DNA from 3 places in the Streptomyces sp. NPDC056738 genome. Region 3 is predicted to be linked to each of the others. Evidence: riboswitches for the same ligand, from Rfam matches in the RefSeq annotation. Region 3 holds a riboswitch; each other region holds the start of a gene.
What was found. A riboswitch is a leader RNA that binds a small molecule or an ion and turns the genes downstream of it on or off. The one in region 3 is predicted to bind cyclic di-AMP.
Positions count from the first base shown of each region.

Region 1: linked by a shared signal. The riboswitch ahead of ACFRIC_RS29575 (transglycosylase family protein) and the one ahead of ACFRIC_RS03290 (NlpC/P60 family protein) in region 3 are both predicted to bind cyclic di-AMP.
Region 2: linked by a shared signal. The riboswitch ahead of ACFRIC_RS19180 (C40 family peptidase) and the one ahead of ACFRIC_RS03290 (NlpC/P60 family protein) in region 3 are both predicted to bind cyclic di-AMP.

Region 1 covers NZ_JBHTZF010000012.1:254,808-260,165, reverse strand. Annotated here, with positions in the region: gene ACFRIC_RS29585 (septum formation initiator family protein) at 1-355, opposite strand, end outside; gene eno (phosphopyruvate hydratase) at 475-1,761, opposite strand; gene ACFRIC_RS29575 (transglycosylase family protein) at 2,103-2,801, opposite strand; cyclic di-AMP (ydaO/yuaA leader) riboswitch at 2,806-2,999, opposite strand; gene ACFRIC_RS29570 (transglycosylase family protein) at 3,183-4,055, opposite strand; gene ACFRIC_RS29565 (cytochrome P450) at 4,372-5,358, opposite strand, start outside.
Region 2 covers NZ_JBHTZF010000006.1:483,696-489,053, reverse strand. Annotated here, with positions in the region: gene ACFRIC_RS19200 (8-amino-7-oxononanoate synthase) at 122-1,246, shown strand; gene ACFRIC_RS19195 (DUF397 domain-containing protein) at 1,346-1,570, opposite strand; gene ACFRIC_RS19190 (helix-turn-helix domain-containing protein) at 1,582-2,439, opposite strand; gene ACFRIC_RS19185 (ATP-binding protein) at 2,652-3,113, shown strand; gene ACFRIC_RS19180 (C40 family peptidase) at 3,374-3,847, opposite strand; cyclic di-AMP (ydaO/yuaA leader) riboswitch at 3,851-4,047, opposite strand; gene ACFRIC_RS19175 (hypothetical protein) at 4,385-4,690, opposite strand; gene ACFRIC_RS19170 (ATP-dependent Clp protease proteolytic subunit) at 4,698-5,333, opposite strand.
Region 3 covers NZ_JBHTZF010000001.1:791,594-796,951, reverse strand. Annotated here, with positions in the region: gene ACFRIC_RS03310 (beta-glucanase) at 1-630, shown strand, start outside; gene ACFRIC_RS03305 (hypothetical protein) at 755-925, shown strand; gene ACFRIC_RS03300 (alpha/beta fold hydrolase) at 1,016-1,762, shown strand; gene ACFRIC_RS03295 (hypothetical protein) at 1,775-1,951, opposite strand; cyclic di-AMP (ydaO/yuaA leader) riboswitch at 2,432-2,603, shown strand; gene ACFRIC_RS03290 (NlpC/P60 family protein) at 2,611-4,707, shown strand; gene ACFRIC_RS03285 (hypothetical protein) at 4,768-5,085, opposite strand; gene ACFRIC_RS03280 (helix-turn-helix transcriptional regulator) at 5,296-5,358, shown strand, end outside.

The sequences.
Region 1 (5,358 bases), on a different contig from region 3:
CGGTCTCGCCCGGCATCACGTAGTGCAGCCGCTGCCGGATCTGCTGCTTCGCGTACGCGTCGTCCTGCCAGCGCGCCTTGAGGTCGCGGAGCTGCTCGACCCGCTGCCGGGCCTGCTCCCGCTGCCGCTCCAGATCGCCGATCTGGGCCCGCTGGGAGACGTACTGCCGCATCGGGTACGCGAGGGCGACGATCAGGGTGCACAGGACCATGGCGAGGAGCGCGGCCCGGCCGGTGAGCCGGGAGCGGCGCGCCTGCCGCTTGGTCTGGGAGCGGTAGACCCTGGCCGCCGTCTGCTCGCCGAGCAGCTTCAGCCTGGTCGAGGTGGAGAACCGGTCCCGGTCCTTCACGGCCATGAGTCCCGCCTCCCCAGTACCGGCCCGCCGTACGGGCCCGTCACGTGCGTACGTCCCCGCACACGGTACGGGACCGGGTACGGGGACGTACGGATGACGCTTCCTGAGACGCGCGGGGGTCAGCCCTTGAAGCGCGGGAAGGCGCTGCGGCCGGCGTAGACCGCGGCGTCGTCGAGGATCTCCTCGATGCGCAGGAGCTGGTTGTACTTGGCGACACGGTCCGAGCGGGCCGGGGCGCCGGTCTTGATCTGACCGCAGTTCACGGCGACCGCGAGGTCGGCGATGGTGACGTCCTCGGTCTCGCCGGAACGGTGGGACATCATGCACTTGAAGCCGTTGCGCTGGGCCAGCTCGACGGCGTCCAGCGTCTCGGTCAGCGAACCGATCTGGTTGACCTTGACGAGCAGGGCGTTGGCGGAGCCCTCCTCGATGCCGCGGGCCAGGCGCTCCGGGTTGGTGACGAAGAGGTCGTCGCCGACGATCTGGACCTTGTCGCCCAGCTTGTCGGTGATGACCTTCCAGCCGGCCCAGTCGTCCTCGTACAGCGGGTCCTCGATGGAGACGAGCGGGTACGCCGCGACGAGCTCGGCGTAGTACTCGGTCATCTCGGCGGCGGAGCGCTCCTTGCCCTCGAAGAGGTACTTGCCGTCCTTGTAGAACTCGGAGGCGGCGACGTCGAGGGCGAGGGCGATCTGCTCGCCGGGGGTGTAGCCGGCCTCCTTGATGGCCTCGAGGATGAGGTCGAGGGCGGCGCGGTTGGACTCCAGGTTCGGGGCGAAGCCGCCCTCGTCGCCGAGGCCGGTGGACAGGCCCTTGGTCTTCAGCACCTTCTTGAGGGTGTGGTAGACCTCGGCGCCCCAGCGCAGGGCCTCGGAGAAGGACTCCGCGCCGATCGGGGCGATCATGAACTCCTGGATGTCCACGTTGGAGTCGGCGTGCGAGCCGCCGTTCAGGATGTTCATCATCGGAACGGGCAGCAGGTGCGCGTTCGGTCCGCCCAGGTAGCGGAAGAGCGGCAGGTCGGACGCCTCGGAGGCGGCGTGCGCGACGGCGAGCGAGACGCCGAGGATGGCGTTGGCGCCGAGCGAGCCCTTGTTGTCGGTGGCGTCCAGGTCGAACATCGCCTGGTCGATCAGGCGCTGCTCGGTGGCGTCGTAGCCGACGAGCTCCGGGCCGATCTGCTCGATGACGGCGAGGACGGCCTTCTCGACACCCTTGCCCTGGTAGCGGTTCGGGTCACCGTCGCGAAGCTCGATGGCCTCGAACGCTCCGGTGGAGGCGCCGGACGGAACGGCGGCACGACCCGTGCTGCCGTCGTCGAGGCCGACCTCGACCTCGACCGTGGGGTTGCCTCGGGAGTCCAGGATTTCCCGGGCTACGACGACGTCGATGGACGGCACGAGCATCTCCTTATGGGATGTGACGCGGGTACGCGGGGCTCAGCAGTCCCGCGGGATGAGCCTAACCGGCTCAGGGGGATCGGCCGGCGATCGACCACCCCTTGAGCGGACTGAGCCTACATATTGTTCCTGAACGGAACAAAAAAAGAAATGAAAAACCCCGCTCCGGCGCGTGCGGGGGAACACGCGCCGGAGCGGGGAGCCCGTGGGGACGGGGAACCTCGGCGGGTCTCCGGTGCGTGCGAAGACCCCACGAGGGGCTGTTGCCTGCCGGGTGTCGCGGCGCGGTGCCGGAATCACCGCCGCCCTCCGCCGAAAGCGGCCGGTGGACCGGCGTGCCGCGCTGCTCAGCTCAGGTGGAGCTGCTGGCCCGGGTAGATGAAGTCGGCGTCGGCGACGATGTCCTTGTTCAGCTTGAACAGCTTCTGCCAGCCGCCCTTGACGTGCTTCTTCTCGGCGATCGAGCTGAGGGTGTCACCCTTGACGACCTTGTACTCGCCGTCGCCCTTCTTGACCTTCTTGCCGGTCGGGGTGGTGACGGTCTTCTGGGCGGCGGGGCGCTCCGAGGAACGGGAGGCGGGCTGCTCCGTCGTCCGGGTGGCCGGGGCGCTCTGCGAGCTGCCGGCCGAGGAGGAGGTGGACGGGGCCGCCGGGGCCGAGCCGCCACCGTACGGGGTGCTCGACAGGCCGGTGCCGCAGGTGGGCCAGGCGCCCTTGCCCTGCGCGGCGAGGACCTTCTCGCCGATGGTGATCTGCTGGGACTTCGAGGCCTGGTCGGCGGTCGAGGCGTAGGCGGTGCCGCCGTACGCGGCCCAGGTGGAGGACGAGAACTGCAGGCCGCCGTAGTAGCCGTTGCCGGTGTTGATCGACCAGTTGCCGCCGGACTCGCACTGGGCGACGGCGTCCCACTCGGAGGTGGTGGCCGCGGAGGCGTTGCCGGCCGCCATCAGCGGGGCGGCGATGGCGACGCCGGTGACACCGGCGAGCGTGGCGACACGGGTGGCCTTGTTCGGGCGGCGGTGCTTGCCCTTGCTGGAGAACAGCATGGAGAGATCCCCTCACCGACGCCTGCGAGGTGAGCTGTCGGGTTCGGGCCGAATGAGTTGCCCGGCCGCATGCCCTCGGTCCTGTCTCCAGGACGTCCGGCACGCGGCTTCACCCCAAGCCGTTCCCGGGTGTCTCTCGACTCCCGGACCCGGCACTTACCTTGGGTCCCCCGCTCCTGCCGACGGCGCATGACGCGACGACTGTTCCCGTACGGCCGTTGGCAGGATTCGGCGTTGCGACCGTCGGGGCCCGCTGTGGCGAGCGGTGACGACCGTAAGCAGTCGATTGCCGGAATTTCAAAGACGATCAGGGCTTCTGAGACCCATCTCTCACTTGCGCCAAATAGGACATTCCACAGCGAACCGTGACGCGAACTCCCGCTACTTCTGCACCGTTTCGGCCGTGTCCGCGATGCTTCGACCAGGGACGACGAGGCCCGGACCGCTGTCGGCCGGCGCCGCGTCCACGGTGGGCAGATCGCCCCATCCGCCTTCGAGGCCAAGGGCGTCGGAAACAGTCCAGAGGTTCCCGATGACCTCTGCGACGTACTCGGTGTCGGGGGCGTCGGCCTCGGGGCTCGCGGCATGACGCCCCGTGGACCCGTCGGTGCGGCTGTCGGCCGTGCTCTCCGCGGCACCCCCGGCACGGTGCCGCCCGGTGCCGGCGCTCGCCGAGGCGGACGGGGCCGAAGAGGCTTCCTTATGTCCCGACTTGGCCGATTTGTCGCTCTTGTCGGCCGTCGCGTCGGCGCCGTCGGAGCTCTGCGAGGCGCTGGGCGTGGCGGAGCTGTCGTCCGTGCCGGAGGAGTCGGTCGAACCGGACGAATCACTCGAAGGGGACGAGCTGGGCGACGTCGCCAGACCGGACGAGATGTACGAACCCGAGTCGTTGCCGGTGCTCGACGAGTCGCCGGCCACGCCCGTGTCGACGCTGACCCCGGCGGAGGTCTTGCTGAGACCCGAGAGCGGCCCGCACGTCGGCCAGGCCGCGAGGCCCGAGTCGGCGAGCACCTTCTCGGCGACGGCTATCTGCTGCGAGCGGCTGGCCTGGTCGGCCGTCGGGGCGTACTCGAGGCCGCCGTGGGCCTCCCAGTTGTCCTGGTCGAGCTGGAGGCCGCCGTAGTAGCCGTTGCCTTCATCGGCGCTCCACGCGCCACCGCTCTCGCACTGTGCCACCCGGTCCCAGGTGGTCCCGTCGGCCGCGTTCGCGCTCGCCGCGGCGAGCAGGGGGATGACGATCGCGGATCCGGTCACCCCTGCGGCGACGATGAGAGCCGGGGCCTGGCGAGGGCGACGGTGACGGCCGTTCCCGGAGAGCATGCGAGAGCCTTTCGAGCGACAACGGGGAGCACGGCGACTCCTGCTGAACGAGTGGCGCAGGTGCCGCGTTGTTGATGGGTGAAGGTAGTCGCACTCGAACGCTGGTTACAAGTCGATGCAGTACTGATCACGTGAAGATCACGGATTTGACGGAGCGTCATGTTCCGGTGGCCCCAGAGGCCTTGTTCCGGTATGCGGAATCACCGCTTCGGCACGACCGCCGAAGGGTCGCCGTTGCACCGATCGCGTCCTATTTGACCGGGGTGAACTCCACCGGAAGCGTGCGCAATCCGCGCATAATGAGCCCTCCGCGCCAGCGCAAATCGGCCGAATCTCCGGCGAGTTGGATGTCGGGAAGGCGGCTGAGGAGCGTACCGATGGCGGTCTGCCCCTCCAGTCGGGCGAGCGGCGCGCCCAGGCAGTAGTGGATGCCGTGGCCGTAGCCCAAGTGCTGAAGGTCACGTCGTGACAGATCGAGCGTGTCGGGCTGTTCGAAGCGTTCGGGGTCGCGGTCGGCCGCCGCGAGCACCACGAGCACGGGGTCGCCGGCCGCGATGTCCTGCCCGCCGATCCGCACGTCCTCGGTCGCGAACCGCCACGTGGCCAGTTCGACGGGCCCGTCGAAGCGCAGGAGTTCCTCGACGCCGGTCTCCAGCAGTCCGCTCTCCCCGGCCGCGAGGGAGGCCTGCAGCCGCTCCCGCTGCCCGGGGTGGGTGAGCAGGGCGTGCATCCCGTTCCCGATGAGGTTGACCGTGGTCTCGAACCCGGCGAACAGCAGGATGAAGGCCATGGCGGCGGCCTCGTTCTCGGTGAGGTGCTCGCCGTGGTCGGAGGCGCGGATGAGACCGGAGATGAGGTCCTCGCCGGGCTCGGGCTCCACGGTCAGGGCCTCGCGCTTGCGGTGGATGAGCTCGGCGAGATACCCGCGCATCTTCTTCACCGACCGGGCCACCCCGCCCCTCGGCCCGCCGCCGTGCCGGATCATCATGCCCGCCCAGTCCCGGAAGTCGTCCTGGTCCTCGCGCGGGACGCCGAGCAGGTCGCAGATGGCGTAGATGGGGAGCGGGAAGGCGAACTCGTGGATGAGGTCCGCGGAACCCCCGGCCGCGAACCCGTCGATGAGCTGATCCGTCAACTCCTGCACCCGCGGCGCGAACTCGGCCACGCGCCGGGGCGTGAAGGCCTTGCTGACGAGCTTCCGCAGCCGGGTGTGGTCCGGCGGGTCGATGTTCAGCAG
Region 2 (5,358 bases), on a different contig from region 3:
CACAACAGAGATGGTTCGACGTGTGGGTATTGCCACATCATGCGCCGCCGGAGCGCCCGCTAGGGTCTGTTCACTGCCTACAAAACACCGCCACCGCACCACAGCGAGACCCGGAGGACCCATGGCGTTCGGCTGGATCGACGAGCAGGCCGAGGCACGCCGCCGGGCCGGACTCGTGCGTACGTTGCGCCCGCGCCCCGCCGAGTCCCCGCTCCTCGATCTCGCGAGCAACGACTACCTCGGGCTCGCCCGCCATCCGGAGGTCACCGAGGGCGCGGCCCGTGCCGCACGCCTGTGGGGCGGCGGTGCCACGGGCTCCCGGCTCGTCACCGGCACCACCGAACTCCACACCGAGCTGGAACGCGAACTGGCCGACTTCTGCGGCTTCGAGTCCGCGCTCGTCCTGTCCTCCGGCTACGCGGCCAACCTCGCCGCCGTCACCGCGCTCGCCCCGCACGGCTCACTGATCGTCTCGGACGCGGGCAACCACGCCTCCCTGATCGACGGCTGCCGGCTCGCGCGCGGCACCACACAGGTCGTCCCGCACGCGGACCCCGACGCCGTGCGCAAGGCGCTCGGCACCCACGACGGCCCCGCCGTCACCGTCTCCGACACGGTCTTCTCGGTGGACGGCGACGCGGCCCCGCTCGCCGAACTCGCGCTCGCGTCCCGTGAGTACGGCGCCGGCCTCGTCGTCGACGACGCGCACGGGCTCGGGGTCCTGGGCGACGGCGGCAGGGGCGCCGCGCACGCCGCGGGGCTCGCGGGGGACCCGGACGTCGTCGTGACCGTCACGCTGTCCAAGTCGCTCGGCAGCCAGGGCGGCGCGGTCCTCGGCCCGGCGGCCGTGATCGACCACCTGATCAACGCGGCGCGCACCTTCATCTTCGACACCGGCCTGGCGCCGGCGGCGGCGGGCGCGGCGCTCGCGGCCCTGCGCCTGCTGCGCCGTGAGCCGGAGCGGGCCGCGCGGGCGCGCGAGGTGGCCAGGGCGCTGCACGCGCGATTGACGGCGGAGGGTCTCTCCGCGGTACGACCGGATGCCGCGGTCGTCTCCGTGCGGGCACCGTCCCCCGAACGGGCGGTGCGATGGGCGGCCGACTGTCGCGAGGCGGGCCTCGCCGTCGGCTGTTTCCGTCCCCCGTCGGTGCCCGACGGTGTTTCGCGGCTGCGACTGACGGCCCGCGCGGACCTCACCGAGGAGCAGATCGAGCACGCGGTGGACGTGATCAGCCGGAACCGGTGAACCGGTGGAGCGGTCGATCGACGAGCGGGTGGAGCGTTCGGCCGGACAGATGCAGGGGTGGCCGGCCGGTGGTGCGGTGGAGCGGTGAACCGTGCGGGGTCAGTTCAGCCCGGTGATGAACTCCTCCCAGACGTCCGGGGTGAACAGCAGGGCGGGTCCCGCCGTGTTCTTGGAATCGCGCACCGCGACCATTCCGGACCAGGGTCCGGTGCCCGGGCGTGCGGTCTCGACGCAGTTGTTCATCCCGGTACTGCGACTGCTGCGCAGCCAGCGCACATGGAGCAGCGAAGTGCTGGAGGGTACGTACCGAGGCATTGCAGACATGACGTGCCTCCTTACGTGTCGTCGCCTATCGAGGCGATGTAGTCCAACGAGTCCTCGGGTGAAAGGGCGTGGAACTGAAGGGCGTTGAAGGCCTCGGCGTATGCCTGGAGGTCCTCTTTCCGTTCGAGATAGAGGCTACTCGTCAAGTGGTCGAGAACAACCACATCCAGATCGGTTGTGTTCGGAAATGAGAAGATAACGAAAGGGCCGGTCACGCCGATGTGCGCGCCGGCCGCGAACGGCAGTACCTGGAGCCGTACTTGAGGCAGCACGGCGGCCTCCCGCAGCCGGCGGAGCTGGCGTGCCATGACGTCGGGGCCGCCCACCTCACGGCGCAGCACGGCCTCGTCCAGGACGGCGGACAGTTCGAGCGGCGGGTCCGAGCGCAGCACGTCCTGCCGGGCCAGACGCACTTCGACCAGGGCGTCGAGCTTGCTCTCCTCCAGTCCGTCCACGGCGGCCCGCGTCACCGCGCGGGCGTACTCCGGTGTCTGCAGCAGCCCGGGCACGACGGAGGTCTCCAGGGTGCGCATCGCGCTGGCGCCGGACTCCAGGCTGATGAAGTCCCGGTACTCCGGCGGGAGGACCCCGCGGTACGCGTGCCACCAGTGGTGGCGGCCGTTGACCTCGGAGCCCGCCAACACGACCAGGAGCCGGCGCAGTTCGGGATCCTCGACGCCGTACGCGTGCAACAGGCGTTCCACATCGGCCGGTTTCACCCCGCTGGTGCCGGTTTCGATGCGGCTCACCTTCGACTGGTGCCAGCCGAGCAGGCGGGCCGCCTCCCCGCTCGTGAGCCCCGTGCCCGCGCGCAGCGCGCGCAGTTCGGCTCCGAGCTTGCGGCGGCGCACCGCGGGACCGTGCTGCATGGCTGTTCTCCTTACTCCTTCCAAGTCGTCCGAATACGCTCTGCCGACGCAGAGTTCACCGCATCGAGCGACAGATATATGCATTACTCGGTGGATCGCACCCGCGACCGGCCCGGTAATGGCAGTCTGGCGCAAGCACCAGTCCGGGACCGTACTCGAACCATCCGCTCAGTGTCGGGCTCCGGTCCCGTGGGAAAGGGACGAACGTCGCCATGGCAGACCATCAGGAAGCATCCGTCACCCTGCCGAGCGAACCGGTCTCGGTTTCCGTGGCCCGAAATTTCGTCGCCGAAGTGCTGTCCGAATGGGGCCTGCCGGGGGACTGCGACGTCGCCGAGACCGTGCGGCTGATCGTGTCGGAACTGGCGACCAACGCCGTGCAGCACACGTTCGGGCAGTCGCCCACCTTCACGGTCGGCGTGCGTCTCGACCGGGAGGAGCGGCTGCGTATCGGGGTCACCGACAGCCATCCGCGCTTTCCGAAGCGGCTGCCCGCGGCCGTCCAGCAGGACAACGGCCGCGGCATGGTGATCATCCGTTGGCTCACCGCCGAATGCGGCGGCAGGCTCACCGTCGTACCGACCCGGGAGGGCGGCAAGACGGTCTCCATCGAGCTCCCGTGGACGGTGCCCGTCCAGCCGGTGCCGGCCGGGTGGCCGCCCCAGGAGCCCTGAGGGACGCCGCCACGGGGCGACCGGTCGTCATGGCCCTTGGGGGCGGCGGCGGTCGTCAGCGGCCCATTGAGGCCGCGGCGGTCAGCGGCCATTGAGGCGCGGCGGTCGTCAGTGGCCCCACGAAAGCCGCGGCGGCCATGGTCGGCCCACAAGGGCCGCCCCCGGCCCCGGTCGGCCCGCGAGGGGCCGGGAGGGCGTCACAGCGGCCCTGAGGGCGCTCGCGCCGGGGCGGCGAGGGTCCGCCGCCCCGGGCGAAAGGGTCAGCCGACCCTGCCGTACCAGACGCTTCTCGTCCAGATCTTCTGGAGCTTCACCACTTCCCCGGTCTTCGGGGAGTGCCAGATCTTTCCCTTACCGGCGTAGATGCCGACGTGGTACACGTTCCGGCCCGAGTGGAAGAACACGAGGTCACCGGCCTTGCGGTGCGAGGCCGAGACATGGTGCGTCTTGTTGTACTGGGCCGCGGCCGTACGAGGCAGCTTCTTGCCCGCCTTCTTGTACGAGTAGAGCGTGAGCCCCGAGCAGTCGAAGCGGTGCGGTCCGGTGGCGCCCCACTGGTAGGGGGAGCCGTGCTTCGACGCCGCGACCTGGAGTGCCCGCGTCGCGACGGTGGCCGCCTCGGCGTCTGGTGCGACACCGGGAACCACCAGGCTGCCGCCGACGGCGGCAAGTGTGAGCGCCGAGGCCGTACCGGCCCGGGTCCACAGCGACGGGACACGATTGAGCGCAGTCATGCGCAACCCTTCGTCAGCCGCCTGTGAAGGATGACCTGTCGGATTCGGGCTGGCGAAGTTGCCCGGCCGCTGCTGCGGCTTCACCCCAAGGGCCGCCCGGAACTGTTCCGGCGACCCGTCTAGCTGGGTCCTCCACTCCTGCCGATCCACTCCTGTCGACCGGGCATCCGGGCGGCGGCAGGACTCGGCGTCCGCCCGGACCGCCCCGCCGCTGTGGCGGGGGCTTGTCGTCGGAAGGGATCTTCACTCATCAGAGTCGGAAAATCCGAGCGGAACCGGTGTTTTGTGGGCTTACTCACCACTCGACTGTTCGAGTGAACACCCCTCCGTTCGAGCACGTGTTGGGGACGGCGATGAGGCCCGCACCTGCGACGACGGGGCTCATCCGGCGTCCGGACTCAGCGTGTTGCGCAACTCGGAGGGGTCAGGGAAGGGACCGATGAATACGCCGTCAGGGGGTACACCATCCGGTCCGTTTGAGTCGTGGTCCGGACGTCATGCCGCTTCGGCGCGGGCCGGCCCGTCGGTGGGTGTCCGTCAACTTCCGGACTCGGGAGGCACGGTGACCCGGGCCGCCCGCCGCTCTCCGCCGAGCACCCGCAGGGCCTGCGCCAGCGTCGGGGCGTGCACCTCGCTCTCGCCCCGCTGATGCATCAGCGTGAGCGCGTCCCGCAGGGCCTCCGCCTTGCCGACCAGTGCCTGAGCCGCCCTCAGGCCGCGATAGGTGTCTCCGGGGCGGGAGGGGTTGATCCGGCCGAGGAGGTCGACGACGTCGAGATAGCGGTCGATGAGTTCGGCCTCCGCGCGGGTCAGCGCGGGCAGCGGGGGAAGGTCCGGGATCATCGGCCGCTCACCTCGCGCCGGGCGTGTCGAGCGCGGACCTGCGGCTCGGGACGATCCGGTCGATCAGCCCGTAGGCCAGGGCCTCCGGCGCGTCGAGGATCCTGTCGCGCTCGATGTCCGCCGCGACCTGCTCCGGACTCCGGCCCGTGTGGCGCCCAAGCATCTCCTCCAGCGTCCGACGGGTCCGCAGCAACTCCTCGGCCTGGATGAGCAGGTCGCTCGCCTGGCCCTGGAGCGGCTCGGCCGCCGACGGCTGGTGGAGCAGGAAGCGGGCCCCCGGCAGCGCGAGCCGCTTGCCCGGAGTGCCGCCCGCCACCAGCACGGCCGCGGCCGAGGCCGCCCGGCCCAGGCAGACCGTCTCGACGTCGCAGGTGACGAACCGCATCGTGTCGTAGATCGCGGTCATCGCGGCGAAGGAGCCGCCGGGGGAGTTGATGTACAGCGAGATGTCCTGCTCGGGCGCCTGGTGTTCGAGGTACATGAACTGGGCCGTCACGTCGTTCGCCGACGTGTCGTCGATCGGCGTCCCGAGGAACACGATCCGCTCGCTGAGCAGCTTCGCGTAGGGGTCCAGGGTCCGGTGTCCCGCGCTCGTGCGTTCCGTGAACTCGGGCAGGACATAGCGGGCGGACGGGCTGTCCATGGCGCGCCTCCTCAGATCGACGTCT
Region 3 (5,358 bases):
GACGGCGGTCCGGTCAACCCGGACGACGGCAAGCTCGACCATCTGGTCACGGACCCCTCCTACAGCCGGACAGGCCGCTTCCGGGCCACCAGGCGTCCGGACGGCGACTGGGACGCGGGTCTGCTGACCACCGAGGGCAGCGCGGACGGGTTCATGGTCCGCACCGGGGACGTGCTGGAGGCGCGGGTCAAACTGCCGACGGTGACGGGGGCCTGGCCGGCGATCTGGACGTGGCGGGACGGCGGTCAGGAGATCGACGTCTTCGAGTACCACCCCGACAACCCCGACCTGCTGGAACTGTCCAACCATGTGCGCAACACCCACCGCTACTACCGCAACCAGGCGATCCAGCCGGGTGCCTGGGTGGACCTCGTGGTCGAGTTCGGCGCCCTCCGGGTCGTGTGGTGGGTGAACGGGATCCGGGCCTTCGACGACCGGCGCGGAGTGGGCAGGTCCTGGCACGCCTATCTCATCGTCAACCTCTCCGTCTGCGCGGGGCGTTACCATCCGCCGCCGCCTCCCGAGGCCTCCGAGATGGACTTCGAGGTGGCCCGGCTGACGGTCCGCAGACCCCTGGTCGGCAGGCCCTTCCCCGCGACCGAGGAGTACGAGGCCGGCCTTCTCGACTGACGCCGGAGCGGGGCCCCGGCAGATGCAGCCGGGCAGGTGCATCCGCCGGGGCCCTTGGCGCGGAAGTACGGCATCAGAAGCGACGTCGCGCCCGTGCGCGTCGCGCCGACGGGTGCCGAGGGCCATGCCGAATCCGCAACCGGGGGACGCCCCCGAGTCCGCCTACGTCAGTCACGTGGGCAACTGCCGCACGTGCCAGCGGGAGTCGGGACGCTGCCCGCAGGCGGCCCGCCTCTGGCGCTTCTACCAGGAGTGGCGCAACGGCTACCGCCCGCGGCCCGAGCCCAAGGAGTGAGCTTGGGGCGGGCCCGTGGCCGGTGAGAGGATCCCTCCTCACGGTCCAGTGCGAGGCGTGCACGAAGCGCCGCGAGAGTGGAGGGGTGTCATGCGAGGCTCTGTGCGGATGTCCGCGGACGATGTGTCCGGGTCCGGGGAGAGCCCCGACTCCGTGGCGCTGCGGCCCTGCCGTACCCCCCGTCCGGACGCGGCACCGGCGCGTGCGGCCGTACTGGTCCTGCACGGCGGCACCGCCGACAGCAAGGCTCCGCTGCGGCCGTGGAACCTGGCACGCGCCCGGATGCGGCCCTTCGTGCGCTCCGTGACACGGGCCCTGCCGGACGCGGACACCTTCGTCGGGGAGGTGCGCTACCGGCACCGGGGATGGAACGGCGCGGACGCCGACCCCCTCGCCGACGTCCTGCGGGCACTCGACGAACTCGCCGCTCTGGTGGGGGAGGTGCCGGTCGTGCTCGTGGGTCACTCGATGGGCGGGCGCGCGGCGCTGCGGGCCGCGGCCGCGCCGCGGGTCCGTGCCGTGGTGGCGCTGGCACCCTGGTGCCCGGAAGGCGAGCCGGTGGCCCACTTGCGGGACAAACGCGTCATCGTGCTCCACGGGGACCGGGACCGGGTCACCGACCCTGCGGAGTCGTTCGCCCTCGTCCGCCGGGCGCTGGAGGAGGGTTCCTCCGCGAGCGCCGTGCGGGTCGAGGGCGGTGACCACGCGATGCTCCGCCGTGCGCGGACCTGGCACCGCGCCACGGCTGCGACGGTAGCCGAGCTGGTGACCCGGATCCGCGACGGCCTCGACCCGCTCCCCGCCGAACGACCGGGCGGGGAGCCGGACGTTCTCTAGAGTGCGCCCACCTCAGTTGCCCGAGCCCGGTGTGTCGAGTCGGTCGTCGGGGTCGGGGGCGGGGGAGAAGGCGCGGCGCGAACCGGACGCCGGGCGCGCGGCGGAGGAGGGGAGCGGGACGCCCGACGACGGATCCCAGCTCAGGATCCACTCGAAATCGCGTTGCAGCCGACGTGCTTCGCTTCGCACGAGTGTCGGTATGTCACCGCGTTCGGAGATGAGTTGGGCATAGATCGGCGCATCGTGCACGTGGGGATCCTCGACTCGCTCGCGTGGTCTGACGTGCATCGACGGTACGGGCGGCACGTGGTCCCAGCGGTGATCCGGCCAGCTCGGCCAGAACCGGTCAAGGTATGACCAAAGGGCGCCGCCGATGTCGAACGACCTGCCAGGGAACGCCAGTTCCGTGCACACTTTCGACACATCCGGCTCGGCTCCGCGCGTCCCCCGCGGGTCCGGACCGGGCGCCGGGCGCCGGTCCCCTCAACGGCCGTGCTCAGCCGCCTTTTCGAGTACGGCCCGTGTCCTCACGGTCGCGCTGCGGGATGGTGCGATGAAGGTCACGAAAATGTATCGGACATCTGGGACGTGGATCTTCACATCGGGTGCACACCCTCGCTAAGTTGGCGACCAGGCCGCCCGACTCCCTCCGGCGAAGTTCGCCGGGCGGTGCGGCCTCCGCCGAGTCCTGCCCGTCCTCGTGGCAGCGGGAGCCGGGGACCCACCGAACCTGGGGTGAATCGGTCAACTGCCTTTCGGGGCAGGGGCCGTAGGGCATACCTTCCGGAATCGTCCGCCCGAACCCGACAGCTAACCCGGTAGGCGGACGACGGAAGGAGCACCACTCCATGGCGCCGGAACGCACCCCGCCCAGTGGCGAAGAAGTCGCCCGAAGACTCTCGTCCCTCTACGACCAGGCGGAGCTCGCCACCGGTAACTTCAACGGGACCCGCGCCTTGGCGAACTCCAGTCGCAGGCAGGGCCGGCGGGGCCCGGGGCAGGGGAGCGGGGTTTCCGACGCCGCCCAGGACGACCTGATGCGGCAGTGGTTCGACGGGGCGCGTTCCCGGTTCGGACCCTCGGCTCCGGCCTCGCTCCCGGCCGACAGGAAGCCCGAACGCGGTGGCGCCGGTGCCCGTCCGAAGGAGGGTGCGAAGGGGTCCAAGGGATCCTCCTCGGACCTTCCGACGATCTACGAGCTCGAACAACTCGTCCGGCCGGTGGCCGAGTTGACGGCGGCTCCGGTGCTGGAGCTGACCGCCGGTCCGACGTCGGAACCGGGTGGGCGGCCCGCCCTGGAGCTGACCGCCGGTCCGGTGGCCGCGCTCCCGGCCGGCGGTGCTCCGGCGGTGCCGGGATCCGAGGTGGCGGTCCGTGCGGGGCTCCGCGCCGGGGCCGCTCCGGCCGCCGCGTCGCAGCAGTCCTCGCCGTACGTCAAGAAGCAGAGCGCCCGGCGCAAGCTCGGCGTCGCCCGGGAACTGATCGCGCGGCACGCGGCACGGCAGGGCATGCCCGTCGCGCAGGCGCCGGCGATCGAGTACCGCCCGTCCGTCGGCCAGACCGGTTCGTTCCCGGCGGTGGGTCAGTCGGGTTCGTTCCCGTCCGTGGCCCAGACCGGTTCCTTCCCGTCCGTCGGTCAGACGGGCTCCTTCCCGTCGGTCGGTCAGACCGGTTCGTTCCCGGCGGTCGGCCAGTCCGGCACCTTCCCGTCCGTCGGTCAGACCGGCTCCTTCCCGTCCGTCGGCCAGACCGGTTCGTTCCCCTCGGTCGGTCAGACGGGTTCCTTCCCGACTGTCGGCCAGACAGGTTCGTTCCCGGCCGTCGGCCAGAGCGGTTCCTTCCCGGCGGTCGGCCAGTCCGGCACCTTCCCGGCGGTCGGTGAGTCGGGCTCGTTCCCGTCGGTCGCCCAGCCCACCGCGTTCCCGTCGGCTCCGCAGGCCGCCCCGTTCCCGTCCGCCGCTCAGACCGGCACGTTCCCGTCGGTCGCCCAGGCGCCCGCGTTCCAGGCGGCGCCCCAGCCGGCCGCGTACGAGGCGGCTCCGCAGGCCGCGCCCGCGCCCGGGGTCTTCGACACGGGCTCCATGCCCCGGCCGTACGAGCCCGCGCCCCCGGCCGCCCAGCCCAAGGCGGTCATCCTGCCCCCCGGGTACGAAGCGCCCGCCCCGGCCCCGGAGTACACCTCCGTGCTCCTGCCGCTGTCGTACGACAAGCCGACGCGGCCCAGCGGGTACCAGCCGGCCCCGATGCCTCCGGTGAGTGAGCCGGCGCCCCAGCCCCCGGCGTACGAGACGGCGCCGCGCGCCGCCGCCTACCAGCAGGCCCCCATGCCTCCGGTGAGCGAGCCGGCACCGCAGCCGCCCGCGTACGAGGCCACCCCGCCACCCGCCGCCTACCCGTCGGCCCCGATGCCCCCCGCGAACCAGCCGCCGCCCCCGCCGGTCGACGACGCCTGGCGGCAGTCGTTGCGGCCGAACGGCAACCAGCAGGCGTGGCCCGCCGCTCCCGGGGCCGCCGGCACCAGCCCCGGGTTCGACATCGACAGCCTCGTCGCCGGCGCAGCCGCCGCCCCGCCGGTCGTCGGCCACGACAGCAGGGCCGCCGAGGCGGTCGCCTTCGCCCGTGCCCAGATCGGCAGCCCGTGCGTGTGGGGAGCGTCCGGACCCGGTTCGTACGACCCCTCCGGTCTCACCCAGGCGGCCTGGAAGAGCGCGGGAGTCATGCTCCCCCGGGCGACGCAGGACCAGGCGCAGGCCGGCGCGACCGTCGACCTCGCCGCCATCCAGCCCGGCGACCTGGTCTTCTTCCACGCCAACGTGAGCCACGTGGGCCTCTATGTGGGTGACGGCCTCATGGTCCACGCGCCGAGCCCCGGAGCACGGATCAGCGAGGAGTCGGTCGACTACGCCGGGCGGGCGGCCGTCCACAGCGTCGTACGCCCCGCCTGAGGCCGCGGCTCGGCCGTCCTGGACCCATCCGGTACCGGGTAGGTCCAGGACGTACCGACGTCAGAACTCGCTGTCGATCCCCGTGACGGCGGCGGGTCCCAGCGGGGCGTCATCGGCCGACAGGCCGCTGTCCTGGAGCGCGCCGGAGACGAGCCGTACGGCCTCGGCCTCGGCGCTTCTGCGGTCCGCCGCCTCGACCTCGAGCCGTACGGAGAACCTGTTGTCCTCGTCGACGGACAGCAGGCTCAGCTCCTCGGTCTCGCCCAGGTCCGTGTTCTGCGGATCCTGGGGGCGAAGCCTGCGCTCCACGTCGGCACGGGAGGCGTCGGGCAGGCCGTGGACGAACGTCCCGGGAACGGTGATGACGTAGGTGGTCACAGGAACTCCTAGTGCGGCCGGCGCGAGGGCCTGAAGTGCGGTCGGTTGTGTGATCGCCCGTATACCCCGCATTGTGCCGGGCACCCGGATCTTCTTCGCGTCGGACGCCGCCCGCGTGCCGCGGCCGTGGGTCCGGCGGAGTCGGCCGGGCGGTGGCCGGGACCCGGCGCCGCCGCCCGTGCGGTGATCGCGTGGCGATACCGTCGCCCCATGGCTGACGCTAGGTTGACCACCGCCTCGTACCTCGTCCTCGGCATCATCGACAAGCTGGGC